2 regions of the Streptomyces sp. NPDC017520 genome follow, and region 1 is predicted to be linked to the other one. Evidence: riboswitches for the same ligand, from Rfam matches in the RefSeq annotation. Region 1 holds a riboswitch; the other holds the start of a gene.
The links. Region 1 has a riboswitch for S-adenosylmethionine ahead of thrC (threonine synthase). Riboswitches for the same ligand answer to the same signal wherever they lie in the genome.
Positions count from the first base shown of each region.

Region 2: it holds a riboswitch for S-adenosylmethionine, as region 1 does, so the genes downstream of both, ACH4KB_RS05775 (aminotransferase class V-fold PLP-dependent enzyme) here and thrC (threonine synthase) in region 1, are expected to answer to the same signal.

Region 1 is NZ_JBIRKB010000003.1:188,357-203,898, forward strand. Features, by position in the region: gene ACH4KB_RS08640 (FtsX-like permease family protein) at 1-1,901, shown strand, start outside; gene otsB (trehalose-phosphatase) at 2,062-2,913, shown strand; gene ACH4KB_RS08650 (trehalose-6-phosphate synthase) at 2,959-4,413, opposite strand; gene ACH4KB_RS08655 (glucosyl-3-phosphoglycerate synthase) at 4,478-5,428, opposite strand; SAM riboswitch class I at 5,583-5,710, shown strand; gene thrC (threonine synthase) at 5,730-7,043, shown strand; gene ACH4KB_RS08665 (MoaD/ThiS family protein) at 7,074-7,352, shown strand; gene ACH4KB_RS08670 (cold-shock protein) at 7,795-8,001, shown strand; gene groL (chaperonin GroEL) at 8,370-9,992, shown strand; gene ACH4KB_RS08680 (keywimysin-related RiPP) at 10,732-10,854, shown strand; gene ACH4KB_RS08685 (asparagine synthase-related protein) at 10,907-12,787, shown strand; gene ACH4KB_RS08690 (lasso peptide biosynthesis PqqD family chaperone) at 12,806-13,057, shown strand; gene ACH4KB_RS08695 (lasso peptide biosynthesis B2 protein) at 13,054-13,512, shown strand; gene ACH4KB_RS08700 (ABC transporter transmembrane domain-containing protein) at 13,478-15,475, shown strand; gene ACH4KB_RS08705 (Uma2 family endonuclease) at 15,480-15,542, opposite strand, start outside.
Region 2 is NZ_JBIRKB010000002.1:367,731-383,272, forward strand. Features, by position in the region: gene ACH4KB_RS05735 (glycosyltransferase 87 family protein) at 1-598, shown strand, start outside; gene ACH4KB_RS05740 (hypothetical protein) at 574-1,755, opposite strand; gene ACH4KB_RS05745 (NlpC/P60 family protein) at 1,865-2,893, opposite strand; gene ACH4KB_RS05750 (NlpC/P60 family protein) at 3,148-4,173, opposite strand; gene ACH4KB_RS05755 (NYN domain-containing protein) at 4,466-5,827, opposite strand; gene ACH4KB_RS05760 (hypothetical protein) at 5,867-6,109, opposite strand; gene ACH4KB_RS05765 (rhomboid family intramembrane serine protease) at 6,303-7,061, shown strand; gene ACH4KB_RS05770 (Lrp/AsnC family transcriptional regulator) at 7,058-7,339, shown strand; gene ACH4KB_RS05775 (aminotransferase class V-fold PLP-dependent enzyme) at 7,413-8,792, opposite strand; SAM riboswitch class IV at 8,971-9,088, opposite strand; gene trpD (anthranilate phosphoribosyltransferase) at 9,195-10,259, opposite strand; gene ACH4KB_RS05785 (cytochrome bc complex cytochrome b subunit) at 10,383-12,032, opposite strand; gene ACH4KB_RS05790 (Rieske 2Fe-2S domain-containing protein) at 12,029-13,081, opposite strand; gene ACH4KB_RS05795 (c-type cytochrome) at 13,078-13,887, opposite strand; gene ACH4KB_RS05800 (heme-copper oxidase subunit III) at 13,944-14,564, opposite strand; gene ACH4KB_RS05805 (hypothetical protein) at 14,764-15,165, shown strand; gene ACH4KB_RS05810 (Ig-like domain-containing protein) at 15,224-15,542, opposite strand, start outside.

The DNA of each region.
Region 1 (15,542 bases):
CCCCGGACATCGACGCCCTCGTCGTGCACGCCGACGCCACCGCCGTACGCAGGGCGCTCGGGCCGGACAGTGGCATGGACGTCCTCACCGGCCACGACCGCCGCCGCGCCGACCCCGACCCCGACCGCGACGCCCGGGCTCTGGTCTCCGTCAACGCCCTGCTCGGCACCGCCGCCGGTATCACCCTGTTCGTCTCCGCCGCCGTCGTGGCCTCGACGTTCTCCTTCGCCGTGGCCCAACGGCGGCGGGAGTTCGGCCTGTTGCGCACGGTCGGAGCGACGCCCGGCCAGATCCGCCGTACGGTGTGCGTCGAGGCGATCCTCGTCGGCGTCCTCGCCTCGGCCGCGGGCGCGTGGCTCGGAGCCCGGGCCGCGCCCCTGCTCGTCGGCCGGATGGCCGAAGCGGGCCTCGCACCGCCCTGGTTCGCCCTCGGCGACGCCTCCTGGCCGCTGCACACCGCCTTCTGGACCGGTGTGTTCGTCGCCACGGCCGGGGCCCTCGTCTCCTGTCACCGGGCCGGGCGAACGGCCCCGACCGAGGCGCTGCGCGAGGCGGCCGTCGACAGCCGTGTCATGCCGGCGAGCCGCTGGGCGGCGGCCGTCCTGGTCCTGCTCGCCGGACTGGGCCTGCCCGCCCTGGCGTTGGCCGTCGACCCCGGCGACCTGCTGGGCCGCAAGTCCTACATCACCCGGCCCATGCTCCTCGTCGTCGGCTGCGCGCTCCTGGCCCCCGTCCTGGTGCGCCCCGTCGGCCGGCTGCTGACCTGGCTGCCCGCGCGGCTGCCCGGTGCCACCGGCGTACTCGTCCGGGAGAACACCGCCACCGGGGTGCGCAGGACGGCGGCCGTCGCCGCGCCCGTCCTCATCACCGTCGCCCTCGCCGCCACCCTGACGGGCACCGTCGCCACCCTGGAGGAGGCCAGGGCCACCGAGGCGCGCACCGCCACGACCGCCGACTTCGTGGTGACGTCGGGACAGGAGGGCCGCCCGTTGGCGCCCGCGTTCGTGGAGCGGGCGCGGGCCGTCGAGGGGGCCGTGGTCAGCGTCTCGCGGTCCACGGCCGTCACCGTCCTCGAAGAGGACACGGCCCTCGTGACCTCCGAGGCGCGCGCGGTCGACCCCGCCCGGCTGGCCGCCGTGTCGGAGCTGCCTGTCACGGCGGGCCGGCTCGCCGACCTCGACGACGGCGCGATCGTCGTCAACGAGGAGTGGCTGACCACACGGGTCGGCGACCGGGGCACCGTCTGGCTGGGCGACGGGCGTAGGGCCTCGCTGCGGATCGCCGCCGTCCTGGCCACCGGAACCGGCGACAACGGCGTCTACGTCACCCCGCGCAACGCCGGGGGCGCGGGCGTCGACCGGATCGACGTCAAGGTCGCCGAGGGCGCCGACCGGCGGGCCGTCGCCGCCGCGCTGCGAACCGCCGGGGCCGCCACCGGTACGCCGGTCACGACCCGAGCCGAGTGGCTGGACGCGAACGGCCCGGGGACGAACGACCGGACCAGGACCGGGTTCCGGATGATCCTCGGCATCGCTCTGCTCTGTACGGCGACGGCCCTGGCCAACACCCTGGTCATGGCCACCTCCGACCGGGTCCGGGATCTCGCCGTGCTCCGTCTCGCGGGAGCCACCGCCCCCCAGGTCCTGCGGCTCGTCGCGGCCGAGGCGGTGGTCGCGGTCGGGGTGGGTGCCGTGCTCGGGGGCGTGGTCGCGGCGGTGAACCTGCTGGTGGTGTGGGGTGCGCTGGTGCTGCTGGGCGTCACGTCCGCCGTCGTGGTGCCATGGGGAACGCTCGGCCTCGTCGTCGCGGCCGCCGCGTCCCTGGCCGCCGTCTCCGCCGTCCTGCCCGCCTCGCTCGCCCTGCGGACCCGGGCGGTCGAACTCGCGGGTGCCCGGGAGTAGTCCTCGTCGGCGGCTGCTCACCAAACCCGCGGGGAGCCGCTGCCGGATCGTTCCGCAGCGCCCGCGGGGCCGTCGCCGGATCGTTCCGCAGCACCCGCGAGCAGCCGTCGACGCATTGACAACACTCGTGATCAACCCGTCCAGGGCATAGGCTCGCCCCATGGGCAGCCACTCCGCACATCTGCCGAACCCGACCACCCCGGCCGGCCGCGAGGGGCTCGACGCCGTTCTCGCCCGGCCCGACCGCGCGGTCGTCGCACTCGACTTCGACGGCACGCTCGCCGACATCGTCCCGGACCCCGAGCAGGCCCGCGCCCACCCCGGCACGGTGGCCGCGCTCGCCGCGCTCGCGCCGAAGGTGGCCGCCGTCGCCGTGATCACCGGCCGCCCGGCGGGCGTCGCGGTGCGCTACGGAGGCTTCGCGGGCGTCCCCGGGCTGGAGCACCTCGTCGTGCTCGGTCATTACGGCGCAGAACGCTGGGACGCCGTGACCGGCACCGTGAACGCCCCCGCCCCGCATCCGGGCGTGGCCGCGGTGCGAGCCGAACTCCCCGGCGTACTGCATGCGTTCGACTCCTGGCACGGCACCTGGATCGAGGAGAAGGGGCGGGCCGTCGCCGTCCACACCCGGCGTGCCGAGGACCCGCAGGCGGCATTCGAGACGCTGCGCGGGCCCCTCGGCGAGCTGGCCGCCAAGCACGGGTTGATCGTCGAACCGGGCCGCCTGGTGCTGGAGTTGCGGCCACCCGGCATGGACAAGGGCGTCGCGCTCGCCACGTTCGTCGCGGAGCTGGACGCCGAGTCCGTGATCTACGCGGGCGACGACCTCGGGGACCTCGCCGCGTTCTCGGCGGTGGAGAAGCTGCGGACCGAGGGCCCTGACGGCATCCCGGGCCTCCTGGTGTGCAGCGGCAGCACCGAGGTGCCCGAGCTGGCCGAGCGCGCGGACCTGTCGGTGCCGGGCCCGGCCGGCGTGGTCGCGTTCCTGGCGGCTCTGGCCGAGCGGCTCTGAACCGAGTCGGGAGACCGGCGGGACCCGAGTCGGGAGACCGGCGCCTCACCCCTGCCGCAGCGCCTCCAGCTGGTCCAGGAACCACTGCTGGGGCGGCAGTGCGGTCGCCGCCTCGGCCAGTCGCTTCGTGCGGCCGGACCGCTCGTCGGCGCTCATCGTCAGCGCCTCGTGCAGGGCCTCGGCCGTGCCGACCACGTCGTACGGGTTCACCACGATCGCGTCCTCGCCCAGCTCCTCGTACGCCCCCGCCTCGCGCGACAGCACCAGCGCGCAGCCGTGGTCGGAGACGACGGGGACCTCCTTGGCGACCAGGTTCATTCCGTCGCGGATCGGGTTGACCAGAGCCACGTCGGCCAGCCGGTACGCGGCCAGCGAGCGTGCGAAGTCGTCCTTGACGTGGAGCACGACCGGGGTCCAACTATCGCTGCCGTACGCCCCGTTGATCTCCGTTGCCAGGGCCTGCACCGCCGCCGTGTAGTCCCGGTAGACGGCGAGGTCCTGCCGGGAGGGGTAGGCGAAGGCGATGTGCACGACGCGCTCGCGCCACTCGGGGTGGGCGTCCAGCAGGGCCCGGTACGCGTGCAGGCCGCGCACGATGTTCTTGGACAGCTCGGTGCGGTCCACCCGGACGATGGTCTTCCGGCCCTCGCCCACCTGCTCCCGCAGCGCCGCCATCCGCTCGTCCACGTCGGCCTCGCGCGAGCGCCGGCGCAGGAAGTCCGCGTCGGCCCCCAGGCCGTGCACCCCGATCCTCGTCCGGCCCGTCCCGCCGAGGATCTCCGTGCAGCAGCCGATGAACGCGTCCGCCCAGCGGCGGGTCAGGAACGCGGCCCGGTCCGCGCCGAGGATGCCGCGCAGCAACTGCTCCGCGATGTCGTCGGGCAGCAGCCGGTAGTAGTCGACGGGCGCCCACGGGGTGTGCGAGAAGTGGCCGATCGTGAGGTCCGGGCGCAGCTCACGGAGCATGCCGGGGACCAGGGCCAGGTGGTAGTCCTGCACGAGGACCGACGCCCCGGGGCCGGCCTCCTCGGCGAGCGCCTCGGCGAAGGCCCGGTTGTACGTCTCGTAGGAAGCCCATTGGCGGCGGAACTCCGCGTCGAAGACCGGCTCCACGGGCGTCTGGTAGAGCAGGTGGTGGACGAACCACAGCACCGAGTTGGCGATGCCGTTGTACGCGTCCGCGTGTACCTCGGCGTCGATGTCGAGCATCCGCACGCCCGCCTCGCCGACCCCGCGCCGCACCGCCTCGCGGTCCCCGTCGCCGAGGGCCGCGCAGACCCACAGCTTGTCGTCGACGGCGCTGAGCCCGGAGACGAGACCTCCGCCGCCGCGCTTGGCGTCGAGCGTCCCGTCCTCGGCGAGCGCGTACGAGACGGGGCCGCGGTTGGACGCGACGAGGACCTGGGCGGTGGAAGCGGCCGCGGATCCGGGTCCGGGCTCGGTTTCGGTTTCGGGTCCGGATCCGGGTTCGGTTTCGTGTTCGGCGTGCTCGGAGACCATGTAGCGGAACCTAGCCCGTTCGGGAAGCCCCCAAACGCCTCCGGGCTTCGTGCCGCCCACCGCCTCACGCCGCGTGGCGCTCCGCGTACTCCGCGATCTCCCGCATCGGCGGCCGTTCCTCCGTGTCCACCGCATGGGTGCGGGGTACGAAGCCGTCCTCGCCGCGCTCGAACTGGGTCAGCGAGGGCCGCACCAGATGGCCCCGGGAGAGCCGCAGCTGCGCCGTGCGGTAGATCGCCGCCGCCATCCGGCCCAGCGCCTGCCCGTCCTGGTGGCGGTGTCTGCGTACGCCGACGTCGACCTGGCCCAGCGCGTCCAGGCCCACCGTGTGCAGCGCGTCGACCAGCAGGCCCAGCTCCACTCCGTAACCGACCGGGAACGGCAGCCGCTCCAGCAGGGACCGCCGCACCGCGTACTCGCCGCCCAGCGGCTGTACGAACCCGGCCAGCTGGGGCCAGTGCAGATTGAGCAATGGGCGTGCCACCAGCTCGGTGACCCGCCCCCCCTGACCTGCGCTGTCGCCGAGCGGGCGGTCGTACATCGCCTTGACGAACTGCACGGACGGGTCGGTGAGCAGCGGTCCGACCGTGCCCGAGACGAAGTCCGCGGAGAAGTCCCTGAGGTCGGCGTCGACGAAGCAGACGATCTCACCGCTGGTCACCAGGAGTGACCGCCACAGCACCTCGCCCTTGCCGGGCAGGGCCGGGACGCGGGGCAGGATCGCGTCCCGGTGGACCACCCGGGCGCCCGCCGCCCGGGCCACGGCGGCGGTGGCGTCGGTGGAGCCGGAGTCGATCACCACGAGTTCGTCGACGAGCCGGACCTTCTCCATCAGCTCCCGGCGGATCGTCGCCACGATCGCGCCGACCGTGGCCTCCTCGTTCAGCGCGGGCAGCACCACGCTCACCGACGTGCGGTGCGGATCGGCGTCCCGGGCGTCGGTGAGCCGGTTCAGCGGGCGGTCGCCGGACGACCAGGACCGCCTGGTGAGCCAGCGTTCCACCTCTTCGAGCACGGTCGGCACTCCCTGTGTGTGATCCATCTCGCGGTTCGGACGACTATCTCAACGGTCCGATGCTTCGGTTACAGTCTTGAACAACGCGTATGGCCGTCGCATGTCGGGGTCGGAGCGCGCACAAACGCCTGGATCGAAGATCCAGCGCCATAAGAGCTCATCCAGAGGGACTGAGGGAACGGCCCGTTGAAGTCCCGGCAACCCTCCTGCCGACCGCGAGGTCACGGTGGGGAAGGTGCCAATTCCGTCTTGCGGCGAAACGCGTCGCAGGGAAGATGAGGAGAAAGGGACCTCCGCCATCATGGCTGTTCAGACCGTTGCAGGTAGCACCGCCGGTAGCACCGCTTCTTCCGCCCCGGCCGTCGATCTCGGCCCCGCCGCGGCGCTTTCCTGCCGCGAGTGCGGCGAGCGTTTCGAGCTCGGCCCCCTTTTCGCCTGTGCGTCCTGTTTCGGGCCGCTGGAAGTGGCCTACGACCTGCCCACCGGATCCCCGGAGGAGCTGCGCCAGCGCATCGAGGCCGGCCCGGACAACATCTGGCGCTACGCCCCGCTGCTGCCGGTGCCCGCCGACGTCGCGGAGAAGCCCAACATCAACCCCGGCTTCACCAAGCTCGTCAAGGCCGACAACCTCGCCCGTGAACTGGGCGTCACCGGCGGCCTGTACGTGAAGGACGACTCCGGCAACCCGACGCACTCCTTCAAGGACCGCGTCGTCGCCATCGCCGTCGAGGCCGCCCGCGCCTTCGGCTTCACCACCCTCTCCTGCTCCTCCACGGGCAACCTGGCCGGAGCCGTCGGCGCCGCCGCCGCCCGGGCCGGACTCCGCTCCTGCGTGTTCATCCCGCACGACCTGGAGCAGGGCAAGGTCGTCATGGCCGCGGTGTACGGCGGTGAGCTGGTCGGCATCGAGGGCAACTACGACGACGTCAACCGCTTCTGCTCCGAGCTCATCGGCGACCCGCTCGGCGAGGGCTGGGGCTTCGTCAACGTCAACCTGCGCCCGTACTACGGCGAGGGCTCCAAGACGCTGGCGTACGAGATCTGCGAGCAGCTCGGCTGGCGGCTGCCCGACCAGATCGTCATCCCGATCGCGTCCGGCTCCCAGCTCACCAAGATCGACAAGGGGTTCCAGGAGCTGATCAAGCTCGGCCTCGTCGAGGACCGGCCGTACAAGATCTTCGGCGCCCAGGCCGAGGGCTGCTCCCCGGTCTCCGCCGCCTTCAAGGCCGGTCACGACGTCGTACGGCCCCAGAAGCCGAACACCATCGCCAAGTCGCTGGCCATCGGCAACCCGGCGGACGGCCCGTACGTCCTGGACATCGCCCGCCGCACCGGCGGCGCGGTGGAGGACGTGACCGACGAGCAGGTCGTCGACGCGATCAAGCTGCTGGCGCGCACCGAGGGCATCTTCGGCGAGACGGCGGGCGGCGTGACGCTCGGCGTGACGAAGAAGCTGATCGAGGCGGGCGTGATCGACCCGGCGCTCACCACCGTCGTCCTGAACACCGGCGACGGGCTCAAGACGCTGGACGCGGTCTCCGCGACCTCGCAGGCCACGGCGACCATCAAGCCGAGCCTGGACGCGTTCCGCGCCGCGGGCCTCGCCGCCAACTGATCACCCGAGACTTCAGGAAGGCACCCCACCATGAGCGTCAAGGTCCGCATCCCCACCATCCTCCGTACGTACACGGGCGGCCAGGCCGAGGTCCCGGCGGAGGGCGCCAAGCTCTCCGAGGTCATCGAGTCCCTGGAGAAGGAGCACCCGGGCATCGCGGCCCGCGTCCTGGACGACCAGGGCAAGCTGCGCCGCTTCGTGAACGTGTACGTCAACGACGACGACGTGCGCTTCGAGGGCGGCCTGGACGCCGCCACGCCGGACGGCGCGGGCGTCTCGATCATCCCCGCCGTCGCCGGCGGCTGCTGAACCGCCCGGGCCGCTCCACGGCGGCCCATCGCACCTCTGTGTGACCACAGTTGCCCCCTCCGCGAGAGAAGCGGAGGGGGCAATTCTGTATGGTTGAGCACGGTACAGTTGGGGAAGCCCCGTCCGCTGCCCGTGCCGCCCGCATATGAGAATGCGCCCGGCCCCGATAAGAAGCAGCCAAAGTACGTGAACCTCTTGCGGCATAAGTGCCCTTTGCCTGGCCCGACTTGCCCGTAAATCTCAGCAAACCCGCATGTTCGCGTGTTCCGCCGCGCCCAGAATTCTCGTCCGATTGACCTGTTGCAGAGGGCAGTTGGACGGATACATTCGGCCGCGGTCGATGCGCTGCGGCGCCGCGCACCCTCTCCTGTCGGGGGGTGAGTTCCGACCCGGGGCCGCGAAGTGCGGTCCCGTGCAAGGGCCAGTAATAGGGGAGTTAGGCATGGCTCAGGGCACCGTCAAGTGGTTCAACGCGGAGAAGGGGTACGGCTTCATCGCGGTCGACGGTGGTGCGGATGTTTTCGTCCACTACAGCGCGATCCAGATGGACGGGTACCGCACCCTCGAAGAGGGTCAGCGAGTTGAATTCGAGATCTCGCAGGGCCAGAAGGGGCCCCAGGCCGACATGGTCAAGCTCGCCGTCGGCTGAGCTCGGCGCGGTCGTCCGACGACACTACTCACGCACGCAGGGCCCGGCCCCCGGATCAGGGGACCGGGCCCTCCGTGCGTCCGCCCCGGGCCCTGCCGGGAGGCGTACTGCCGCCCGCGTCCGAGGCGTACCGCCGTCCTCGTCCGAGGCGCGCCGTTGTCCACATCCGACGGGGGACGCTTGCACTCGCAGGGGTCGAGTGCTAATCATTGGCGTTAGCACTCTCCAGGTGAGAGTGACAGAAACTTGGACCGGGCCGGTGAGGCCCGCAGGCGTGGTGGGGCAAGGAACCACCACGCAGGCAGGCCGTCCGTCGCGGGCGCCTCTCGGTCCGGAGAATCCACCCCTGTCCGGGAGGACCACTTCACATGGCCAAGATCATCGCGTTCGACGAGGAGGCACGGCGCGGTCTCGAGCGCGGGATGAACCAGCTCGCCGACGCCGTCAAGGTCACCCTCGGCCCCAAGGGCCGTAACGTCGTCCTCGAGAAGAAGTGGGGCGCGCCCACGATCACCAACGATGGTGTTTCCATCGCCAAGGAGATCGAGCTCGAGGACCCGTACGAGAAGATCGGTGCGGAGCTGGTCAAGGAGGTCGCCAAGAAGACGGACGACGTCGCCGGCGACGGTACGACCACCGCCACCGTTCTGGCTCAGGCTCTCGTCCGCGAGGGTCTGCGCAACGTCGCCGCAGGCGCCAACCCGATGGCCCTCAAGCGGGGCATCGAGAAGGCCGTCGAGGCCGTCTCCGCCGCTCTGCTGGAGCAGGCCAAGGACGTGGAGACCAAGGAGCAGATCGCTTCGACCGCCTCCATCTCCGCCGCCGACACCGAGATCGGCGCCAAGATCGCCGAGGCGATGGACAAGGTCGGCAAGGAAGGCGTCATCACCGTCGAGGAGTCCCAGACCTTCGGTCTGGAGCTTGAGCTCACCGAGGGTATGCGCTTCGACAAGGGCTACATCTCGGCGTACTTCGCGACCGACATGGAGCGTATGGAGGCGTCGCTCGACGACCCGTACATCCTGATCGTCAACTCGAAGATCGCCAGCGTCAAGGACCTGATCCCGCTGCTGGAGAAGGTCATGCAGTCGGGCAAGCCCCTGCTGATCATCGCCGAGGACGTCGAGGGCGAGGCGCTCTCCACCCTGGTCGTCAACAAGATCAAGGGCACGTTCAAGTCCGTCGCCGTCAAGGCTCCGGGCTTCGGCGACCGCCGCAAGGCCATGCTCGCGGACATCGCCATCCTCACCGGTGGCACCGTGATCTCCGAGGAGGTCGGTCTCAAGCTGGAGAACGCCGGCCTGGACCTGCTCGGCCGTGCCCGCAAGGTCGTCATCACCAAGGACGAGACCACGATCGTCGACGGCGCCGGTGACAGCGACCAGGTTCAGGGTCGCGTCAACCAGATCCGTGCCGAGATCGAGAACTCCGACTCGGACTACGACCGCGAGAAGCTCCAGGAGCGTCTGGCGAAGCTGGCCGGCGGCGTGGCCGTCATCAAGGCCGGCGCCGCCACCGAGGTGGAGCTCAAGGAGCGCAAGCACCGCATCGAGGACGCGGTGCGCAACGCCAAGGCCGCCGTCGAGGAGGGCATCGTCGCCGGTGGTGGCGTGGCTCTGCTCCAGGCCTCGGCCGTCTTCGAGAAGCTCGACCTCACGGGCGACGAGGCGACCGGCGCCAACGCCGTGAAGCTCGCGCTGGAGGCCCCGCTCAAGCAGATCGCCGTCAACGGTGGTCTTGAGGGCGGCGTCGTCGTGGAGAAGGTCCGCAACCTGCCGATCGGTCACGGCCTCAACGCCGCGACCGGCGAGTACGTCGACATGATCGCCGAGGGCATTCTCGACCCGGCGAAGGTCACGCGCTCCGCTCTGCAGAACGCCGCGTCCATCGCCGCGCTCTTCCTCACCACCGAGGCCGTCATCGCCGACAAGCCCGAGAAGGCCGGCGCGGCCGCCCCGGGCGGCATGCCGGGCGGTGACATGGACTTCTGATCCGCCGCGGAGTCCCGGGCCCGCCCGGGAGCCCTCCGGCTGATCGAAGTTCGCCGTACGTCCCACAGGGGCGGTATCTCCTTCGTGAAGGTGCCGCCCCTGTGGCGTTCCCCGACGGGCCGACGCCCGGCCTACGCGGGCCTCCTCCGGGCCTACGCGGGCCTCCTCCGGGCCTACGCGGGCCTCCTCCGGGCCTCCTCCGGGCCGACGCGGGCCGATGCGGGCAGCCCGGTGCGCGGGCGCGTGGCCGAATGGCCACTTGCCGCGCCCTTCCCGATGAGGCAGTACGTGTCAGCGCGGTGGGGCCGATCACGGTGGCGGCCCGCGCCCCCCGGAGCAGGACGGACGCGGAGCCGTCCGGCGGCCCGTCCCGGCTGGTTCCCCACTGCCCCGGCGGGCCGCTCCCTCCCGTGGCAGCTCACCGCCCGGCCCGGCGACCGCAGCCGGTCAGTGGTCCAGTCCACCCCGCGTCCGCGCCCCGGTGGTGTGCGACTGCACATGGCGCTTCGCCGACGTTCCCGGCCCCGGTGGAGACGGTCCGGAGCGGCACGCTCCGGTCCTCGCCACTCGCGCTATCCAGCCAACTTCGGACGGTAAGTCGGAATCATGCGTACCGGTGGGACTGCGGGACATGATGGCCCTGGTGTTCACGTGGTGAACACCCGTCGCATAAACAACTTCCGTTATGCAGAAGCCACTTGGGCATATCGGACGTCAACCGCACAGAAGGGAAGGTGTCATGAAGCTGCGGAAGAAGGCTTACGTGAAGCCGTCGCTGTTCAAGCAGGGTGACTTCTCGAAGAAGACCGCCGGTTACTTCTACGGCTCGTACAAGGAGTACTGGGTCCGTCGCATCAGCTGATCCGGCCCCCGGCCCCCTGTGTGCGCTGTATGAGAACTTCCGGAAGGTGAACATGCCCGGCCACCCGCGTGACTACTTCGTCGTCCTGCCGGACAGTGCGGCGGGAGCGGCGGTGGCCGGGCAACTCCCCGGGACGCCGGTCGTCGCCCACGCTTCGGGCCGGCCCTGGGTCATCGCCCGCCTGCTGGTCCGCGAGGTGAGCCATCTCCGCCGGGGCGACGACGCCCTCGTCCTCATCGGCCCGGACCGGGTCCCCGAGGCCGTGCTCGCCGGTCTTCTGGAGGGCGCCCGCGACCGGGCCGGCCTGGAACGCCGCCTCGCCCGGCTGCCCGGACTCCACCACGTGATCGCCCGGCTCTCCGGCGAGACCTGGATCCGGGGCACCGCCACCGGGCTGCGCCGGATCTACCACGCCCGGCACCCGGAGGCCGGAACCATCACCTCCGACCGTCCCGCCGTCCTCGCCCGCCTGATCGACGCGCCCCTCGACGACGGCGCGCTGGCCCTGCGCATGCTCGACTTCCTGCCGCACCCGCTGAGCCGCCGCGTCGTATGGCGGGGCGTGTACGAGACCGGCGCCGGGTACGGCCTGGCCCTGCCCGCCGCGACGCCGGGCACGACCGCTGTCCCGGGCCCCACGGAGCACCGCTGGTGGGAACCGCCGCCCGCCGAACTCTCCCTGGCCGAGGGGGCCCGAAGACTCGGTGACGCCGTCGCCGCCTCCGTACGGGCCCATGTCGGCGGCCTGGACCGGATCAGCTGCGAGCTGTCCGGCGGCCTGGACTCCACCGCGCTCACGTTCGCCGCCCGGGCGACCGGGCCCGCCGAGCTGTCCCTCCTCACCGTGGCCGCCCGGGACCGCTACAGCGAGGACGAGACCTGGGCGCGGAGGGCCGTGGAGGCGGCCGGGGGGAGCACGAGCACCGCGTCCACCGCCCTGGACCACCAGATCATCCCCGCCGACGACACCCCCTACTTCTACGCCGATCTCGCGTCCTGTGCCGACGAGTTGAACGACGAACCGCTCCCCGTCGCCCCCGGCCGGGCCCGCGCGCACCTCCTGCTCGGCCGCGCCCACGCCACCGGCTCGCGCTACCACCTCACCGGCTACGGCGGCGACGAACTCTTCCTCGGGCTGCCCCACGCCTACCAGGACCTCTTCCACGGCAACCCGTTCACCGCCTGGAGCCACCTCGGCGGCCTGCGCCACCAGCTCGGCTGGCCGCTCCTGCCCACGGTGCGGGGCCTGTTGAACCGCTCCACGTTCCCCCGTTGGCTCGCCGGGGCGGTCACCGCCGAACCTCAGCCGGTCGCCCGGACCCCGCTGCTCTCCTGGGGCGTACGGCAGTCGCTGCGGCCCTGGTTCACCGACCACGCGAACACCCTGATCACCGAGGAGTTCCGGGCCGCCGCCGAGCACGCCGAGCCGATCGACCCCTGGCGCGGACGGCACGTCGACATCGACGCCGTACGGATGGGGGCCCGGCACTTCCAGGCGATGGAGGACATCGGCATGACGATCGGACTGCCGGTCGCCGCGCCCTTCTACGACGACCGCGTCCTGGAGGCGACCCTCGCCGTCCGCCTGCCGGAGCGGATCAGCCCCTGGCGCTACAAACCGCTGCTCGTCGAGGCGATGCGCGGCGTGGTCCCGGACACGCTCCTGGCCCGGACCACGAAGGACCACATGTCCTCCGACGAATACCAGGGCCTGCGCGAACACGGCCCGGAACTGGCCGCGCTGTGGACCGGCTCCCGGCTGGCGGAGCGCGGTCTGGTCGACTCCCGCCGGCTGCTCCGGCTCGCCGCCGAACCCTTCTCGCCGGTCCTGGTCGAGCACTCCATCAGCTCCACCGTGGCCGGGGAGACCTGGCTCCGCACGGCCGAGGACGCCTGGCCGGCCCCTCGGACACGTACGACGTCCCCCATCTGACCACCAGCGAGGCATCCGATGAAGCTCAGAAAAGGCATCGCCGTCACGACCACCGAGTACGGCGGCGTCCTCCTCGACGAGAAGGACGGCAGCTACTGGCAGTTGAACGACACCGGGGTCATCGTCGTCGACACCCTCGCCTCGGGACACACCCCCGAGATCGCCGTGGAGCGGATTCTCGCCGACTTCGACGTCGAGCGGGCCGAGGCGGAGTCGGATGTGGCGGAGCTGACCAGCAGGCTCGTCGAGGCGAGGATCCTGCACCCATGACCACCGAGATGACGATGCCGCGCCGGGGCGCGGGGGCGGGCGGGTTACGGCTGCGCACGGCCATCGCCGCCGCGTTCGTCCTGGCCCGCCTCAAGCCGGGGCGGCTGCGCCGGGTGCTGGCCGGGTGCGCCCGGGGTGCCCGCCCGGCCTCGTACGCGGAGACGCTGGAGGTGCTGGAGGCGGTCGTCACCACCAGCCGCCGCTGCGCGGGCCGTTACGGCTGCCTGCCCCGCTCGGTCGCCGTCGCCCTGGCCTGCCGGATGTCCGGTGTCTGGCCCGACTGGTGCGCGGGGGTGCGGGCGGCTCCGCCGTTCTCCCCGCATGCTTGGGTGCAGGCGGGGGGCCGTACGGTCGGCGAGCAGGCGGAACCGGCGGATCTGCGTCCCTTGATGGTGGTGACGGCAGACGGAGGGGGCCCGGGTGGGCACGGTAGCGGGGACGAAGGACGCGGATGAGGGCCACGGGCCCGAGGGGTTGACGGACGCGGATGAGGGCCACGGGCCCGAGGGGCTGACGGGCGGGGACGAGGGCCGCGTGCCCGAGGGGACGACGGACGCGGATGAGGGCCACGGGCCCGAGGGGCTGACGGGCGGGGACGAGGGCCGCGTGCCCGAGGGGACGACGGACGGGAGCGGCCGGCCTGAGGGGCCCGTCGAGAGGTCCGCCAAGGGCGAGCCGGGTGCGGGCCCGTCCCCTCTCCGGCTTCTCCTCTCCCGGGTCCGTCCGCACCGGGGCGTCCTCGTCCGCGCGGGTCTTCTCTCGCTCGCCGGTTCCGGGGCGGGCCTCGCCATGCCGCTGATGGCGAAGCACGCGGTCGACGCGTTCGCCGCGGACCGCTCGCCCGCGGGACCGCTCGTCGCGCTGACCGCGCTCGTGCTGGTGGGAGCCTGCCTCTCCGCGTACGGGCGCTATCTCATGTCCCGTACGGGAGAAGGCGTCGTCCTCCGCGCACGCGATCAACTCGTGGGCCGGATCATGCGGTTGAAGGTTCCGGCGGTGGACCGGCTGACCCCGGGCGACCTCCAGTCGCGGGTGACCAGCGACACGACCCTCCTGCGGACGGTTCTCTCCAGCGGCCTGGTCGAGTCGTTCAACAGCGTGCTGATGCTGCTGGGGACGATCGGCTTCATGGCGTACATGGACCTGACGCTGCTCGGCGTGACGCTGGTGGTGATCGTCGGCATCGGCGCCGTGACCTCGCTGCTGATGCCGCGCATTCAGCGGGCCCAGCTCCGCGCCCAGGAGTCCGTGGGCGCGATGGGCGCGGCACTGGACCGGGTGCTCCAGGCGTTCCGCACGGTCAAGGCGAGCGGGGCGGAGGAGCGGGAGACGGCGGCCGTCGCGGAGGCCGCCCGGCACGCGCACGACCGGGGCGTCTCGGTGGCGCGGTGGTCGTCGGTCTCCGACGTCACCATGGCGATGTCGATCCAGCTGGCGTTCCTGGCGGTGCTGGGCGTGGGCGGCGCACGGGTCGCGTCCGGCTCGCTGGAGATCTCGTCGCTGATCGCGTTCCTGCTCTACCTCTTCTACCTGATGGGCCCGATCGGCGGTCTGGTCGAGGGCTGGACGGGCTTGCAGAGCGGGCTCGCGGCGGTGCGCAGGATCGACGAGGTCGAGTCGCTGCCCGGCGAACCGGCCGCCGATCCCGGAGCCGTACGGCAGGAGATCCCCGCGACCCCGCTCGGCGTCACGTTCCAGGACGTGACGTTCGGTTACGGGGACGAGCGCGCGCCCGCGCACAAGGGGGTGACGTTCGACGTTCCGACCGGCGGTCTGGTCGCGCTGGTGGGCCCGTCCGGGGCGGGCAAGTCCACGGTGTTCAGCCTGCTGGAACGCTTCTACGACCACGACGGCGGCACGATCACGGTCGCCGGACGGGACATCCGCGACTGGCCGCTGGCCGAGCTGCGCGGCTCGCTGGCGTATGTGGAACAGGACGCGCCGGTCCTGGCCGGGACGCTGCGGGAGAACCTCCTCTTCGCCGCCCCGGACGCCGAGGAGAAGGCGGTGAGGGAGGCGGTGGCCCGCACCCGCCTGGACAGCCTGGTCGACCGGCTGCCGGAGGGACTGGACACGGCGGTGGGCCACCGGGGCGTCACCCTCTCCGGCGGCGAACGCCAGCGGATAGCCATCGCCCGGGCCCTGCTGCGCCGCCCCCGCCTGCTGCTGCTCGACGAGGTGACCTCGCAGCTGGACGCGGTCAACGAGCAGGCGCTGCGCGACGTGATCCTCGAACTGGCGGAGCACACCACGGTGCTGGTCATCGCCCACCGACTCTCCACCGTCCGGCACGCGGACCGCATCGTGGTCCTGGAGGACGGCCGGGTCCGCACGTCGGGCACGCACGAGGAGCTGATCGCCGGGGACGACCTGTACCGCGAACTGGCGACCACCCAGCTCGCGGCCGAGGTGCGGTGAGGCTTCAGCGGGCGTAGTCCTTGAGCTCCTCGGTGTCCAGGGTGATATCGACGGGGCCGGGGAGGGG
Region 2 (15,542 bases), on a different contig from region 1:
CTTCCAGCGGGACCGGGGCACCGAGGTCGAGTCCCTGGGCGCGCTGGTCTTCCACGTGGCGCGGCGGTTCGGCTGGGAGGGGCGGGTGGAGCTGCGCTACGGCTCGCTGGAGTTCGTCGGCCCGCACGTGGAGCTGGTGTCGACGCTGGCGTTGGGGCTCGGCTTCCTGGCGCTGGGCTGGCTGTTGCTGTGGCGGCTGCGGGCCCGGACGTTCGCCGCGCACACCCCGGCCGAGGCGGCGTTCACGGCGGTGCTGCTGTTCACGGTCACCAGCCGGGTGATCAGCCCGCAGTACGTGGTGTGGCTGGTCGGGCTCGCGGCGGTGTGCCTGGTGTTCCGGCGGGCGGCGATGACGCTTCCGGCGGTGCTGGTGCTGGTGGCGGCGGGGGTGACGCTGCTGGAGTTCCCGGTCGGCTTCGGCCATGTGGTGGCGAGCGACGCGTGGGGCGTGGGGCTCCTCCTCGTACGGAACGGGCTGCTGGTGGGTGCCTCGGTGGTCGCGGCGCGGCGGCTGTGGCGGTCGACGGTGCCGGAAAAACCGCGTGCCCAGGGCGCTCTTCTCCCGGGCGGGGGTCAGCCGAGCCGGGTGGCGAGGTAGTCGCGCCAGTCGGCGGTGAACTGCTCGGGGGTGGTGTCGAGCACCGCGTTCAGCGCCTGCTCCACCGCCCCCTCGCGCCCGTCGTGCGCGCCGACGGCCTCGTAGAAGGCGATCAGCTTCTCCTTGCCCCACCGCTCCGCGATCAGCTCGCAGGCCAGCCAGCCGCCCTCGTAGGCTCCCGCGAGTTTCGCCGGGTCGCCGTCGAAGCCGAAGTCCGGGTCGGCGGGGAGTCCGGCGGGGGTCCGGCCGCTGCGGACGGCTTCGGCCAGCTCGGGGGCGATGGTGTCGGCGGCGCGGTCCTCGCCCCGGTAGGCGGTCCAGTCGGCGAAGCCCTCGGAGAGCCAGACCGGGGTGGCGGTGGAGGTGCTGGTACGGGTGGCGACATGGGTCGTCTCATGGGTCAGGACGATCCGCTGCCCGAAACTGCCCAGGGTGGCGTACGCCTGTGGGTTGACGATCACCCGGTCGGCGATGGCCGGGCGCTCGCCGGTGCCGCCGACCTCGCCGGTGGTGACGGCGGCGATGCCCCGGTAGCTGGCCTCCGGCGAGCCGAGCAGCCCCGCCATGGACTCGACGGAGTCCGGGACGAGGACGACCACCCGGCGGGTCCAGGGCCTCGGCCAGGCGTCCGAGACGGCCGGCACGGCGAGGTCCACGGTGTCGGCGACCTGGCGCAGCTCGTTCTTCGGCCGTCCGACGCCCAGGACGATGCTGTGCTCGCCCTCGACGACCTCGACGTCCCCCTGTTGCCACAGCTGCCCGGAGGCTCCCTCGGCGGGCCGGTCGGCCGTGATGTACCAGCGCTCGCCGTCGCGCATGAGCTCCAGGACGCGGCGGGTGGCGACCGGGGCGGTGTCGTACCCGTCGATGCGGTAGCGCAGTTCCACGTCGGCGGTGGCCCACTGCCCGTCCTGCTGGGTGATGTCCTCGACGTCGTAGGTCCAGGACTTCAGGGGCACGTCGGCGAGCCGGTCCAGCTCGGTGCGCTGGGCGGCCCGCAGCTTCGCGGCGTCCGGCGCGAGGCCGTCGACGTAGCCCGCCGGGTCGTGGGCGAGGACGGCCGCCGCGCGGCGTTCCAGCGTGGCGTCGAGGGCGCCGGTGGTGAGGAAGGTGTCCGTGTCGGCGGGGGCCGTGCAGGCGGCCGCGGTCAGGAGCACGGCGAGCAGCGGGCCCGCCGGGCGCCGTGGTCCCCGGGGGCGTCCCCCTCGCGCGTCACGTCCTCGTACGGCCACCCTGCCGATCGTACGGTCAGATCCGGTCGTACGGTCAGATCCGGGTCACCGAGGAGACGGGCATCATGCCGACCGGATCGTAGCGGACCGGGGCGCCCGGGTAGGGGGCGTGGATGACCTGGCCGTTGCCGACGTACATGCCGATGTGGCTGGCGTCCGCACGGTAGGCGACCAGGTCCCCCGGCCGCGCCTGGGAGAGGGGCACCATGCGGCCCGCGTATCGCTGGGCCTGGGAGGTGCGGGGCAGGCTCACCCCGGCCTGGGCGTAGGCCCACTGCATCAGGCCGGAACAGTCGAACCCGGAGGGCCCGTTGGCGCCCCAGACGTAGGGTCTCCCGAGCGCCTGGTGGGCGGCGGCCACGGCGGACATCGCGCGGGCCGAGCCGGGGACGACGCCGGAGAGGTCGGGCGGTCCCTCGCGGCCGGAGCGGGAGGCCCGGTCGAAGGTGGCGCGTTCCTCCGGGGGCAGCGAGTCCAACAGCCGGCGGGCCTCGCGGAGCTTGGACTCGACGGCGTGCTTGTGGCGCGTGACGGCGGCCCGGTTGCGCTCCAGCTCGGTCAGGGCACGGGTGGTCTCCGCGCGGGTCTGGGCGAGTTTGCGCTGCGCGTGCCGCAGCTTGTCCAGGGTCATCGCCTGCCGGGCGCCGGCCCGCTCAAGGGCGGCGGCCCGCTCCAGGTAGGTGTCCGGGTCGGCGGAGAGCAGCAGAGCGAGCGCCGGGTCGATGGAGCCGGTGCGGTACTGCGCGCCCGCCATCGCACCCAGCGCGTCGCGCATCCGGTTGACCCGCTCCTGGCCCCGGGCCGTGGCGTCCTGGAAGCGGTCCGCCTCGCCGCGCAGCCGGTCCACGCGCTCCCCGGCCTCGTTGTAGCGCTCGGTGGCCTGCTCGGCCTCCCCGTAGAGGCGGTCGACGGCTGCCTTGGCGCTCTCCCGGGTCTCCTTCGGGTCGGCGCTCGCCGGGGCCCCGGTCAGCGTCGCGGCCGCGGTGGCGGCGGCCGCCGAGACGACCGTGACCCGGACGCCTCTGGTGAAGCCGGACGGTGTGGAACGGCGATGGGACACCACAGGTAGCCGCACTCCCTTCCGCTGACGCGGTAGTGCGCAGCCCCTGCCGCCCGGGACGGGCGGACGGAGACCGGGAGCTGCGCGGCAGCCAGACAGTAATCGCGCGACTACGCACCGGCAAAAGACCGCGCCGGTGGCGGCAGAGAGGTCCAACGCCACCGCCCCGCCGGTGACCTTGGTCTCCGGCGGGGCGGGGCGTCAGTGCGGTGCTCGGCGATTCCCTCGTTCGGGTGCGCCGCGGGCGGGCCGTGGCGTCAGATGCGGACGCCGAACTGGAAGGTGCCCATGTAGTCCATCGACTCGTAGCGGACGACGGTGCCCGGCTTCGGGGCGTGCAGGATCTGGTTGTTGCCGGCGTAGAAGCCGACGTGCGCCAGGTTGTTGAAGAAGACCAGGTCGCCCGGCTTGAGCTGGCTGCGGCCGATCTTCGTGCCGTCGTTGTGCTGGGTGAACGTGGTCCGGGTGATGGAGACGCCGGCCTGGGCGAAGGCCCACTGGGTCAGCCCGGAGCAGTCATAGGAGTTGGGGCCCGAGCCGCCGGAGACGTACGGCTTGCCGATCTGCGTGGCGGCTGCGGCCAGGGCGGCGGCTCCACGGCCGGACGCGGGGGACTCGTTGCCGAGTTCGACCCGGTCGCTGGCGGCGCGGCTGGCGCGCTGCTCGTCCTTCTGCATCTTGGCACGCTCGGCCTGCGTCAGCGTGTTGAGCAGCTGCTGGGCGTCGGCCAGTTTGCCCTGGTACTTCTTCTTGTTCTCGCCGAGCGCCTTGCGGACGTCGGCGAGGTCGCCGAGCTTGTCCTGGGCTTCCTTGCGCTGCTGGGCGAGGGTGCGCTGCTTGGACTGGATCTTCTGCAACGACTCCGTCTGCTTGACCGTCAGCTGGTCGAGCGCGGAGGCCTGGTCGAGGAAGCTGTCCGGGTCCGAGGCGAGGAAGAGGGCCACGGAGGGGTCGATGCCACCGGAGCGGTACTGCGCGGTGGCGATCGAACCGAGTTCGGTGCGCAGCGTGTTGAGCTCGGCCTGGCCGCGGGCGACCTTGTCCTGGAGCGCGTCGACTTCCTTCTTCAGGTTGTCCTGCTGCTCCTTGGCCCCGTTGTACTTCTCGGTGGCCGCCTCGGCCTCGTGGTAGAGCTTGTCGACCTTCGCCTTGACTTCGCTCTTGCTCGGCTTGGGGTCGGCGTGGGCGGCCTGGGAGGTCAGGGCCACGGCCGCGGCGGCGGTCGCGGTGAGCACGGTCACGCGGGTGCGGCTCGGCTGCTTGGGACGACGGTGGGACGCCACGAAGGCGAGCTCCTTCTTCCTCAGAGCCGCCTACCGGGCTGTGGGGGAAAGATTCCCCGGCTCCGTGCACATGACGGACTCGGCGGTTCCTTCGCCGTCACCCCCAATGGGTGATCAACCGTGCGAAGGTTCGAGGCCCGACCTTAGTGACCATCTTGTGATCAGTTCAAATCCTCACAGGATTTTTCTCGTCACACCAGGCACTTCTTTACTCTCACCCCACCGCGTGTAGCGGCGACTTGACGGTACGTTCCCATAAAACCGGCATGCCACACATGTCGTGCATATTCCGCTAGACGCGCGAAAGGCGCTTGAGGAGCAAGACGGACGCGACGGGCCGTGCGCCGGCCTTGGCCACGCCGTCCGCCACCTCCCGGTCGGTGGAGACGACCACCACGGGCCGCCCCGGCGGTTCCGCGCGGGCCAGTTGACGGATCAGCTCGTCCGCCGTGACCCCGGCCTTGCTGAACAGCACCCGTACGCCCCGGGGCGGGGCCAGCAGCACCGGGGCGGCCAGTTCGGCCCCGTCGAAGACGCAGGTCATCTCGGCACCGGTCTGCGCCGCGAGCACCGAGAGCCCGCCCAGCAGCCGCAACCGCTGCTTCTCCAGCGGCATCTGGGGATAGCCGGTCTTGGTCACGTTGTAGCCGTCCACGATGAGATGGGCCTGCGGAAGCGCCAGCAGCTGGTCGAGCAGCGCCGGATCGGTCTCCGAAAGGGCCCTGGCCGCAATGTCCTTGGGTGACATCCGGCCGGGCTCCACCGCGTCCACGGTGTCGGCGGGACGTGTCGTCGCCGGGGGCAGCGCCAGCTCCCGCCGCAGCCCCGATGCCGCGTCCAGCACGGTGTCCAGGAGCAGCCGCAGCCGCATGTCCTCCACCGAGCGGCCCTCACGCGCGGCCCGGCGGCTCGCCTCCAGGGCCGCCTCTGCCTCCCCCAGCCGCCCCTTGAGCCGGCGCGACTCGCTCTCCGCGGCGGAGAGCTGGGCCGCCGACTCGGCGCGTACGGTGTCGGCCTCGGCGGCGCCGCGGCGCAGGGCGGCCTCGCCGCGCTTCACCTCGCTCAGGGCGCTGCGCAGCTTGCGGTGCAGCGACTCGGCCTCCTTGCGGGCCGCCTCCAGCTCGGTGCGCAGCCGCTCGGTCTCGGCGCGGGTGTGGGCGCGGGCGCGCTCCAGCTCCTCGCGCAGGTGCTCCAGTTCGCGCCGGGTCTCCTCGTCGGCCCGTTCCGCGTCGGCGCGCTGGACCTCCTCGCCGGCCGATTCGACCAGCTTGACCCAGCCGACCGGGCGCAGCACGTAGGCGGCCGCGGCCACATCGAGGGGATCGGCGGCGGCGGGCGGCGAACCCGCCTCCAGCGCGCCGGTCAGCTCGGGCTGGGACTGGCCGAGCCGCTCCCCGATGCGCCGCCGGAAGAGGGAGTCGCCCTCCAGCGCGGCGGCCATCGCGTTCCCAGCGAACTTCGCCCGCCGGGTCGGGGTGAACCGGGCGTACTGCCGTAGCTGGGCGGGCAGTTCGGAGACGGTCAGGCCACCGAAGGCGTCCGAGACCAGCGCGATCACCCGCCGTCGGACACCCTCGGGCAGCGGACGGCCGAGCACCTCCGCACCGCCGTCGGCCTCATCGGCCGGTCCGGCGCCGCTGGTCGGCTGATCCACCGTCCGTCACCCCATAGATATGTCGAAGGGTGCGCTCCCTCAGGAAGCGGCACCCGGCCTGTCCACCAGTTCGATCTGGTCCACCGCGTTGCACCAACGACAGCGGACCGACTCGATGGTCTCACTGACGACCTCCCGCTCCTCGACACTCGACTCACCGGCCAGGTCGAGGTGCACGTACTCCACGACCTTGGACGAGCGGGTCACGTCGAAGCGCGTGAGATTGCCGCACAGCGTGCAGCGCCAGCGGGTCGAGTCGGTCGGCAGGGGAACCGTCGTCATCGTTGGGTCCTCTTTCGTCGTCGCCAGAAGCCCGCGCCGGGCGCGCCGCCGCGTCTCCACCTGTCTACGTCAAGGATCTCGCGGTGCGCCGTCGAACTGCGGAAGTCCTGGCGTAACCCTACGGCCTCGCGTATAGGCATCGGCACGGCGAGGCGCTCCGTCCGGTTCTCCACCAGTACGTCATGCTCTGTCCATGATCGATGGGCGGCAGGCCGACTGGCGGACCACGGCGGGGAGGATCCGGGACGCGGCGGCGTCGAGCGGCGCCCCGGTCACCTACGGGCTGATCGCCGTCTGCGGTGTGATCTTCCTGATCAGCCCGCTCTCCGGGTTCGGCGGCGCCGCCCGCGGGAGCGAGGACGCTCTCCTCGCCGCGCAGGCCGGGTACTTCGAGCGGTGGGGAGTGATCCCCGCCGAGCTGTGGGCGGGGTCCACTCATGCGCTGATCACACCGTTCACCGCCCTGTTCGTGCACGGCAGCTGGCTGCACCTGCTGGGGAACCTGCTGTTCCTGTACGTCTTCGGCGCGATGGCCGAGGAGCGCATGGGCCGGTTGCGGTTCGCCCTGTTCTACGTGGGCTGCGGCTATGTGGCGCTGGTCTGCTACGCGGCGGCGCACGCGGACTCCGGGCAGACGCTGGTCGGTGCGTCGGGGGCGATCTCCGCAGTGCTCGGCGCGTTCCTCTACCTGTTCCCCAGAACCCGGGTGACCAGCCTGTTCCCGTTCCTCTTCTTCCTGCCGCTGCGCTTCCCCGCCTGGATGGTGCTGGTCTTCTGGTTCGGGCTCCAGTGGGCGGCGGCGCAGGGGGCGGGCAGCGGGCCCGGGGTGGCGTACCTGGCGCATGTGGCGGGTTTCGTGGCCGGGTTCCTGTACGCCTGGGTGCGCTACAGGGGTGGGGCGGGAGGCCCTAGAGTGAAGGTTCCAGCCACCGAGGGAGACAGCCAGCCGTGATCACCGCGATCGTGCTCATCAAGACCAGCGTGGACCGGATTCCGGAGATCGCCGAGGCCATCGCCGCGCTGGACAGTGTCAGCGAGGTCTTCTCCGTCACCGGCACCTACGACCTGATCGCCATGGTCCGGGTCGCCAGGCACGACGACCTCGCCGATGTCATCCCCGGCCGGATCAGCAAGATCCCGGGCGTCGAGGGCACCGACACCCACGTGGCGTTCCGTACGTACTCCCAGCACGACCTGGAAGCCGCCTTCGCCATCGGCCTCGACGCGTAAGGCCTCTCGTGGCCGATCAGGCCGGGGACGGGCGGTGCGCCTGTCCCCGGCCGAGGTGTTTCGTCAGGACGTGTCAGACCTGGGCGGCCTCGCCGCGGTCCGGGACGCAGCGGCCGTCCTCGGTGCGGTAGTTCCAGCGGGCGCCCTCGCGGACCAGCTCGGAGACCGCGCGCAGGAACCGGTCGATGTGCTCGTCGGGCGTACCGGCGCCGAAGCTGACGCGGATCGCGTTGAGCGAGCTCTCGCCCGGCTCGCCTTCCGGCGCACCGCACTCGCCCGGGTCCTGCGGGTCGCTGCCGAGCAGGGTGCGCACCAGCGGGTGGGCGCAGAAGAGGCCGTCGCGCACGCCGATGCCGTACTCGGCGGAGAGGGCGGCGGCGAAGTGCGAGCTGTTCCAGCCGCGCACCACGAAGGAGATGACGCCGACCCGGGGGGCGTCGTCGCCGAACAGCGAGAGCACCCGCACCTCGGGCACCTCGGCGAGCCCCTCGCGGACCCGGCCCACGAGCTGCTGCTCCCGGGCGACCAGGTCCTCGAAGCCGGCCTCGGTCAGGGCCTTGCAGGCGGAGGCGATGGAGTAGACGCCGATGACGTTGGGCGAACCGGCCTCGTGGCGGGCGGCCGTGGTGTGCCAGTCGACGTCCACGCCGCCGTCGGCGCGCCGGGCGACCTTGCGGGACGCGCCGCCGCCGGCGAGGTACGGCTCGGCGGCCTGGAGCCAGTCGGCGCGGCCGGCCAGGACGCCGGAGCCGAAGGGCGCGTACAGCTTGTGGCCGGAGAACGCGACCCAGTCGACGTCCAGTTCGGCGATGTCCACGGGGTGGTGCGGGGCGAGCTGCGCGGCGTCCAGGACGATCCGGGCGCCGTGTGCGTGGGCGGCGGCGGCCAGTTCCCGTACCGGCCACAGCTCGCCGGTCACGTTGGACGCGCCGGTGACGCAGACGAGGGCAGGGCCGTAGGGGTCGCGGTCGGCGAGCACGCGCTCCAGGGTCTCGACGGCCTGGGCCGGGGTGCGGGGCGCGTTGAGGTAGGTGACCTGGGCGTCGCGCCAGGGCAGCAGGGACGCGTGGTGCTCGGTCTCGTAGACGAAGACCTGGCAGTCGGCGGGGATCGCTGCGGCCAGCAGGTTGAGGGAGTCGGTCGTGGAGCGGGTGAAGACGACCTGGTCGTCCGCGCGGCAGCCGAGGAACTCCGCGACCGTACGGCGGCTGTTCTCGAAGAGGTCGGTGGAGAGCTGCGAGAGGTAGCCGGCGCCTCGGTGGACGCTGCCGTAGTACGGGGCGTACGCGGCGACGTCGTCCCAGACCCGCTGGAGGGCCGGGGCGCTGGCGGCGTAGTCGAGCGCGGCGTAGGTGACCTCACCACCGGTGACGAGCGGGACCGTGACGTTCTGCCCCAGAACGGGCAGCGGGGCACAAACCGACGAGTCGAGGGCAGCGGTGGGGACAGACATGGCGAACTCCCGTAAAAGGCAGGCGAAATCCATGCGCCGGCAGTACGCGGCAGCGCAGGGAGGGGGGAAGAAAAAGGGTGCGCGGAAGGAGGGCGACAAGCCCTAGCGCATTCGCTTGCTCACAGAAGACTCCCTAGGGACCAGGACCCCGGGGGCTGGCATCCGCTGGATGCCGAGGGGCCCGCGCTTGCCGCAGACCTCGCTGCCTGCGGCCTGGTCTTCACCCGGGGCACCCCGCCACGGACGGAGGGTTGCCGGACAGCGGGCCGGGGCCGTAGTCGCTGTCACTCATGACCTGCGCAGCATCTTGCCATACGTGTGCACACGCGCAAGGGCGCAGTCCGGCATCCGGACTGCGCCCTGTGCCACACCGTGCGGGCCGCAGGCGGCTCCGTCGCGCGTTCAGGCGTTGCTGGCCACCACCCAGCGCTCCAGGGCCCGCTTGGCGGCCCCGGAGTCGATGGACTCGGCCGCGACGAGGATCTTCGCCGCGAGCTGCTCGGTCAGCGTGCCGGGGGCCGGGTCCAGGGCGACCAGGGCCGCCGCCGAGTTGAGCAGCACCGCCTCCCGTACCGCGCCGCCCTCGCCGTCCAGCAGCCGGCGGGCCACATCGGCGTTGTACGAGGCGTCGGCGCCGCGCAGCGCCTCGACGGGGACGATGGGCAGCCCGACGTCGCGCGGGTCGAAGGGCTCCCCGCGGACCGAGCCGTCGCGCACCACCCAGACCCGGGAGGTAGCGGTGGTGGTCAGCTCGTCGAGGCCGTCGTCACCGCGGAAGACCAGGGCAGAGTTGCCCCGGTCTGCCAGCACGCCCGCGACGATGGGCGCCATCCGGGCGTCGGCGACGCCGACCGCCTGGGCGCGGACCTGGGCCGGGTTGGTGAGGGGGCCCAGGATGTTGAACGTGGTCTGCGCGCCGAGTTCCTTGCGGGCCTTGGCGGCGTACCGCAGGGCGGGGTGGAACTTCACGGCGAAGCAGAAGGTGATGCCCGCCGCTTCGGCGACCTCGACGACCCGCTGCGGGGTCAGCTCCAGGTTGACGCCGAGCTTCTCCAGCACGTCGGAGGAGCCGCTGGCGGAGGAGGCGGCCCGGTTGCCGTGCTTGACGACCTTGGCGCCGGTGCCGGCGATGACGATCGCGGACATGGTCGAGATGTTGACCGTCCTGGCGAGGTCGCCGCCGGTGCCGACGATGTCGACGGTCCGGCCCGGTACGTGGATGGTGTTGGCGTGCGCGTACATCGCGCGGACCAGTCCGGTGACCTCGTCGACGGTCTCGCCCTTGGCCCGCAGCGCGACGGCGAACCCGGCGATCTGCGCGTCGGTGGCCTCGCCGCTCATGATCCGGTCCATGGCCCAGGCGGTCTCCTCGGAGCTGAGGTTCTCGCCGCGCAGGAGGGGGTTCAGCAGGCCGGGCCAGGAACGGTCCGCCACGCTGTCGCCGCCGTTCGGGGTCACAACGTTCATGGTCCGCTCCAGGGTCCACAGCCGGTCAGGAAAGATGGCTCCACCCTATCCAGCCGGGCGGACCGCGAAGAGCCCCGTCCATCGAATGGACGGGGCTCTCACGGTGGCGATCAGTTCAGGTGATCAGTGGTGGCCGTGGCCCTCGCTGATCTCCTTGTACTCCTCGGGGGTTGCCTTGGGGATCTGGTTCCCGTCGGCGTAGTACCCCTTGCTGAGCTTGGCGCGCAGCTTCTGCACCGGGGAGATCTTGCGCTTGACGCCGTTCTCGTCGACCGCGGGGCCGAGGTCGAGCGGCTGGTACTGCTCGTGCGCCGTGAGCGTGTGCAGCTGCCCGGGGCTGAGCGGCTCGTGGATCTCGACGAACTCACCGTGCGGCAGGCGCTTGATGATGCCGGTCTCGCGACCGTGCAGCACCTTCTCCCGGTCGCGGCGCTGGAGGCCGAGGCAGATCCGCTTGGTGACGATGAACGCGATGACCGGTCCGACGAAGAAGAAGATCCGGACGAACCAGGTGATGGCGTTGATCGACAGGTGGAAGTGCGTGGCCCACAGGTCGTTTCCACCGCCGATGAGGCCGATGAAGTACGCCGTGATCCAGGCGACGCCGAAGCCCGTACGGGTCGGGACGTTGCGCGGGCGGTCCAGGATGTGGTGCTCGCGCTTGTCGCCGGTGACCCAGGACTCGATGAACGGGTACACCGCGATCGCGGTGAGGACCACGCCGAAGCCGACCAGCGGGATGAACACGCCCAGGGCGAGCGTGTGGCCCCACAGGTTGATCTCCCAGCCCGGCATCACACGCACCAGACCCTCGGCGAAGCCCATGTACCAGTCGGGCTGGGCGCCGGTGGACACCTGGTCGACCCGGTACGGGCCGATGGCCCAGATCGGGTTGATCGTGGCGATGGCCGAGATGGCCGCGATGACGCCGAAGACGAGGAAGAAGAACCCTCCGGCCTTCGCCATGTACACGGGCAGCAGCGGCATGCCGACGACGTTCTTGTTGGTCCGGCCGGGACCCGCGAACTGCGTGTGCTTGTGGTAGAAGACCAGGATCAGGTGGGCCACCAGCAGGCCGAGCATGATGCCCGGCAGCAGCAGGATGTGGATCGAGTAGAACCGGGCCACGAAGTCGTGGCCGGGGAACTCGCCGCCGAACAGGAACATCGAGATGTACGTACCGACGATCGGCACGGACAGGATCGCGCCCTGGGTGAAGCGGACACCGGTACCGGAGAGCAGGTCGTCCGGCAGGGAGTAGCCGGTGAACCCGGTGAACATGCCGAGCACGAACAGCAGGAAGCCGAAGAGCCAGTTGATCTCGCGCGGCTTGCGGAACGCGCCCGTGAAGAAGACGCGCATCATGTGCACGAACATGGCGGCCAGGAAGATCAGCGCCGCCCAGTGGTGGATCTGCCGGACGAGCAGACCACCCCGGACCTCGAAGCTGATCTTCAGGGTCGAGGCGTAGGCCTCGGACATCCGGATGCCCTGCATGGGCTCGTACGGACCGTGGTAGACGATCTCGCCCATGCTCGGCTGGAAGAACAGCGTCAGATACACACCCGTGAGGATGATGATGATGAAGCTGTAGAGCGCGACCTCACCGAGCATGAAGGACCAGTGGTCCGGGAAGATCTTGCGCATGTTGGCCTTGGCGAGGCCGTAGATGCCCAGCCGGCCGTCCGCCCAGTCGGCCACCCGCTCGCCGGCCGGAGCCTTGCGCCCGCTCGCCGGACCGGCGGCGGAGGGGTTCTTTGTCGCAGTACTCATCCGCGCTCCCAGAAGGCAGCACCGACGGGCTCGTCGAAGTCGCCGAGCGCCTCGAGGTTGCCCTCGCTGTTGACACCGATCCGCAGCTGCGGAAGGGGGTGGCCGGCCGGACCGAAGATGACGCGAGCGCCGTCGGAGAGGTCGAAGGTGGACTGGTGGCACGGGCAGAGCACGTGATGCGTCTGCTGCTCGTACAGGCTGATCGGGCAGCCGACGTGGGTGCAGATCTTGGAGAACGCGACGATGCCCTCGTGGGCCCAGTCACGCTGGCGCTTGTCCTTGATGTCGTCCGGCTCGATGCGGACGATCATCAGGGCCGCCTTGCCCATCTGCGTCTGGAAGTCGTGCGACTCCGGGTCGAGCCCCTCGGGCATGGCGAAGGCCAGCGACCCGACGGTGATGTGCTCGGGGCGCAGCGGCTTCATCGTGTTCATGTTGATGAGCTGCTTGCCCTCCGCCCACAGGGTGGTCCGGAGCTTCTTCTCCGGCAGCGGACCGAGGTCGCGCAGCAGGACCACACCGGAGAGCGGCACCAGGGCCAGCGCACCGAACATGGTGTTGCGGATCAGCTTGCGACGGCCGATCGCGGACTCCTCGGCGCCGGCCCTGAAGTCGGCCATGACCTGGGCCTTGACCTCGGGCGGGGCCTCGATCGGGTGGCGGTCGGCCGCGACCTCGACGTCGGACATCAGAGTGCGCGCCCAGTGGACGGCTCCCGCGCCGATGAAGAAGAGCGCCGCGCCCAGGGTGAGACCCAGGGAGAAGTTGAGCGCGCTCACATGGCCGAAGGGCCAGATGTAGACGATCTTGTCCACCGGGAAGATGACGTAGGAGGCGATGAAGCCCACCGTCGCCAGCATCGAGAGGGTGAACATGAACGCGACGGCGCGTTCCGAGCGGTTCGCGGCGCGTTCGTCGAGGTCCTGGATGCGCGGCTGGTGGGCCGGCAGTCCCGGGTCGGCGAACGGGTCGTCGTGACGCTCCACCGCGCCGTGCGCGGTCTCCTGCACCACAGGCAGGTTGTCTTCTGGAATCTGTTGGCTACTCATGACTTCTTGGCCTTAGCGGTGTGGGCCGCGACCCAAACGGCGACTGCGACGAGCGCGCCGAGTCCGAAGATCCACGCGAACAGACCTTCGCTGACCGGGCCGAGACCGCCGAGGGCCAGGCCGCCGGGGCTCTCCGTCTCGTCACCGTTCACGGTCTCGATGTACGCGATGATGTCCTTCTTCTCCTGCTCCGGCATCGTCGTGTCGGGGAAGGAGGGCATGCTCTGCGGGCCGGTCTGCATGGCCTCGTAGATGTGCTTCGGGCTCACGCCTTCGAGGTCGGGGGCGTACTTGCCCTCCGTCAGGGCTCCGCCCTTACCGGTGAAGTTGTGGCACTGGGCGCAGTTGGTGCGGAACAGTTCGCCACCGTTGGCGACGTCCGCGCCCGCGGGGTCGACCTGCTTGTCGGTCGGCGTGATGGGACCGGCGCCGAGCGACGCGACGTACGCCGCGAGCTGGTCGATCTCCGCCTGGGTGTAGATGACCTTCTTCTTCGGTACCTGGGCGCCCGGCTGCTGCGCGGGCATACGGCCCGTACCGACCTGGAAGTCGACGGCGGCGGAGCCCACGCCCACGAGGGACGGCCCGTCGGTGGTGCCCTGACCGCCGGTTCCGTGGCAGCTGGCGCAGCCTACGGAGTAGAGCTTCTTGCCCTCTTCGATGGCGAGGGACTGGGCGGTTTCATCGGCCTGCGCCTTGCCCGCAGGCGCGAACGCGGCGTACAGCCCCCCGGTGGCCGCCAGCGCGAGGAGTAGTACGACGACCGCCGCCAGCGGATGGCGTCGTCGTGCGGAGAGCTTTTTCACGGATTACCCCGGTGTCAGGATCTTCTGCGTCGATGGTGGGCGGGTGCGAAGCCCGGTTACTTGATCATGTAGATCGTTGCGAACAGGCCGATCCATACGACATCGACGAAGTGCCAGTAGTAGGACACGACGATGGCGGCGGTGGCCTGATCGTGGGTGAACCTCTTGGCCGCGTACGTTCTGCCGAGGACCAGCAGGAAGGCGATGAGACCGCCTGTCACGTGCAGACCATGGAAGCCGGTGGTCAGGTAGAACACCGAGCCGTACGGGTCGGACGACAGGGAGAGCCCCGCGTCCTTGACCAGCTCGGTGTACTCCAGGACCTGGCCGCCGATGAAGATCGCACCCATCACGAACGTGATGATGAACCAGGTGCGGAGCTTCTTCACATCGCCCCGCTCGGCTGCGAAAACGCCGAGCTGGCAGGTGAGTGAGGAGAGCACCAGGATCGTGGTGTTCGTCGCCGAGAACGGGAAGTTCAGATGATCGGACATCTCCTTCCAGTAATCGGGTCCCATCACCGATCGCAGGGTGAAGTACATCGCGAAGAGGGCCGCGAAGAACATCAGCTCGGAACTCAACCAGATGATGGTTCCGACGCTGGTGAGGTTCGGCCGATTGACCGACGGGTGCGCGTGCCCGGTTTCTACTGTCGTTGCTGTCGCCACGACCGACATTATGTCGGTCGCTTATCCCGCCCTCACCCCGGGGGGTGCCGTTCGGTGTGTCCGTACCGTCTGCAGGGGTCGCACCCTGCGCCGAACGGCCCATCGGAAGGTCGTCATTACCGGTGCTGACGGCCGGTCGGGCGGAGTACGATCCGCGCATCGGTTCATGCCCCGAGAGCCCCGACGACGTCGATGTCACGGAGGAACAATGCAGGCGACCGCCACGGTCCTGGTCTACAGCGACGACGCCAACATCCGCGAGCAGGTGAGGCTGGCAGCCGGTCGCAGGCCTGCCGCGGACGTCCCACCCGTGGAGTTCCTGGAGTGCGCGACGCTCCCGGCCGTCCTCAAGGCGCTCGACGCCGGCGGCGTCGACGTCTGCGTGCTGGACGGGGAGACGGCTCCCATCGGCGGGATGGGCGTCTGCCGCCAGATCAAGGACGAGATCTTCCGCTGCCCGCCGGTGCTCCTCCTGATCGGCCGCCCGCAGGACGCGTGGCTGGCCACCTGGAGCCGGGCGGAGGCCGCCGTGACGCTCCCGGTGGACCCGGTGGAGTTCGCCGACGCGCTGGCGGCGCTGCTGCGGCAGCGGCTCGCCGTGGAGGCCTGAGAGGCCCCCACGGCCCGCTGAGGGGCGTCCGGCGCCGTACGGCACCTTCCTGCCCGGATCAGACGTGGGGACGCAGCCGGGCGGCCTGGAGCGTCCCCGGGCTGTCCGGCGCCCCCTCGTGGAGGGCGCTGCCCTTCTGCCACTTCTCCCAGGAGAGGTTCCAGTCGCCGAACCCGTTGCCGAACGGGTCCATGTCCTCGCCCTCGCTGCCGACGACCTTGACGATGTCGCCCTCGCGTACGGTGTCGAAGAACCATTCGGCGTTGTCGGTGCTCATGCCGGTGCAGCCGTGGCTGACGTTGGCGTTGCCCTGGGAGCCGGTGGACCAGGGGGCGGCGTGGACGTACTCGCCGCTCCAGGTCACCCGGGTGGCCCAG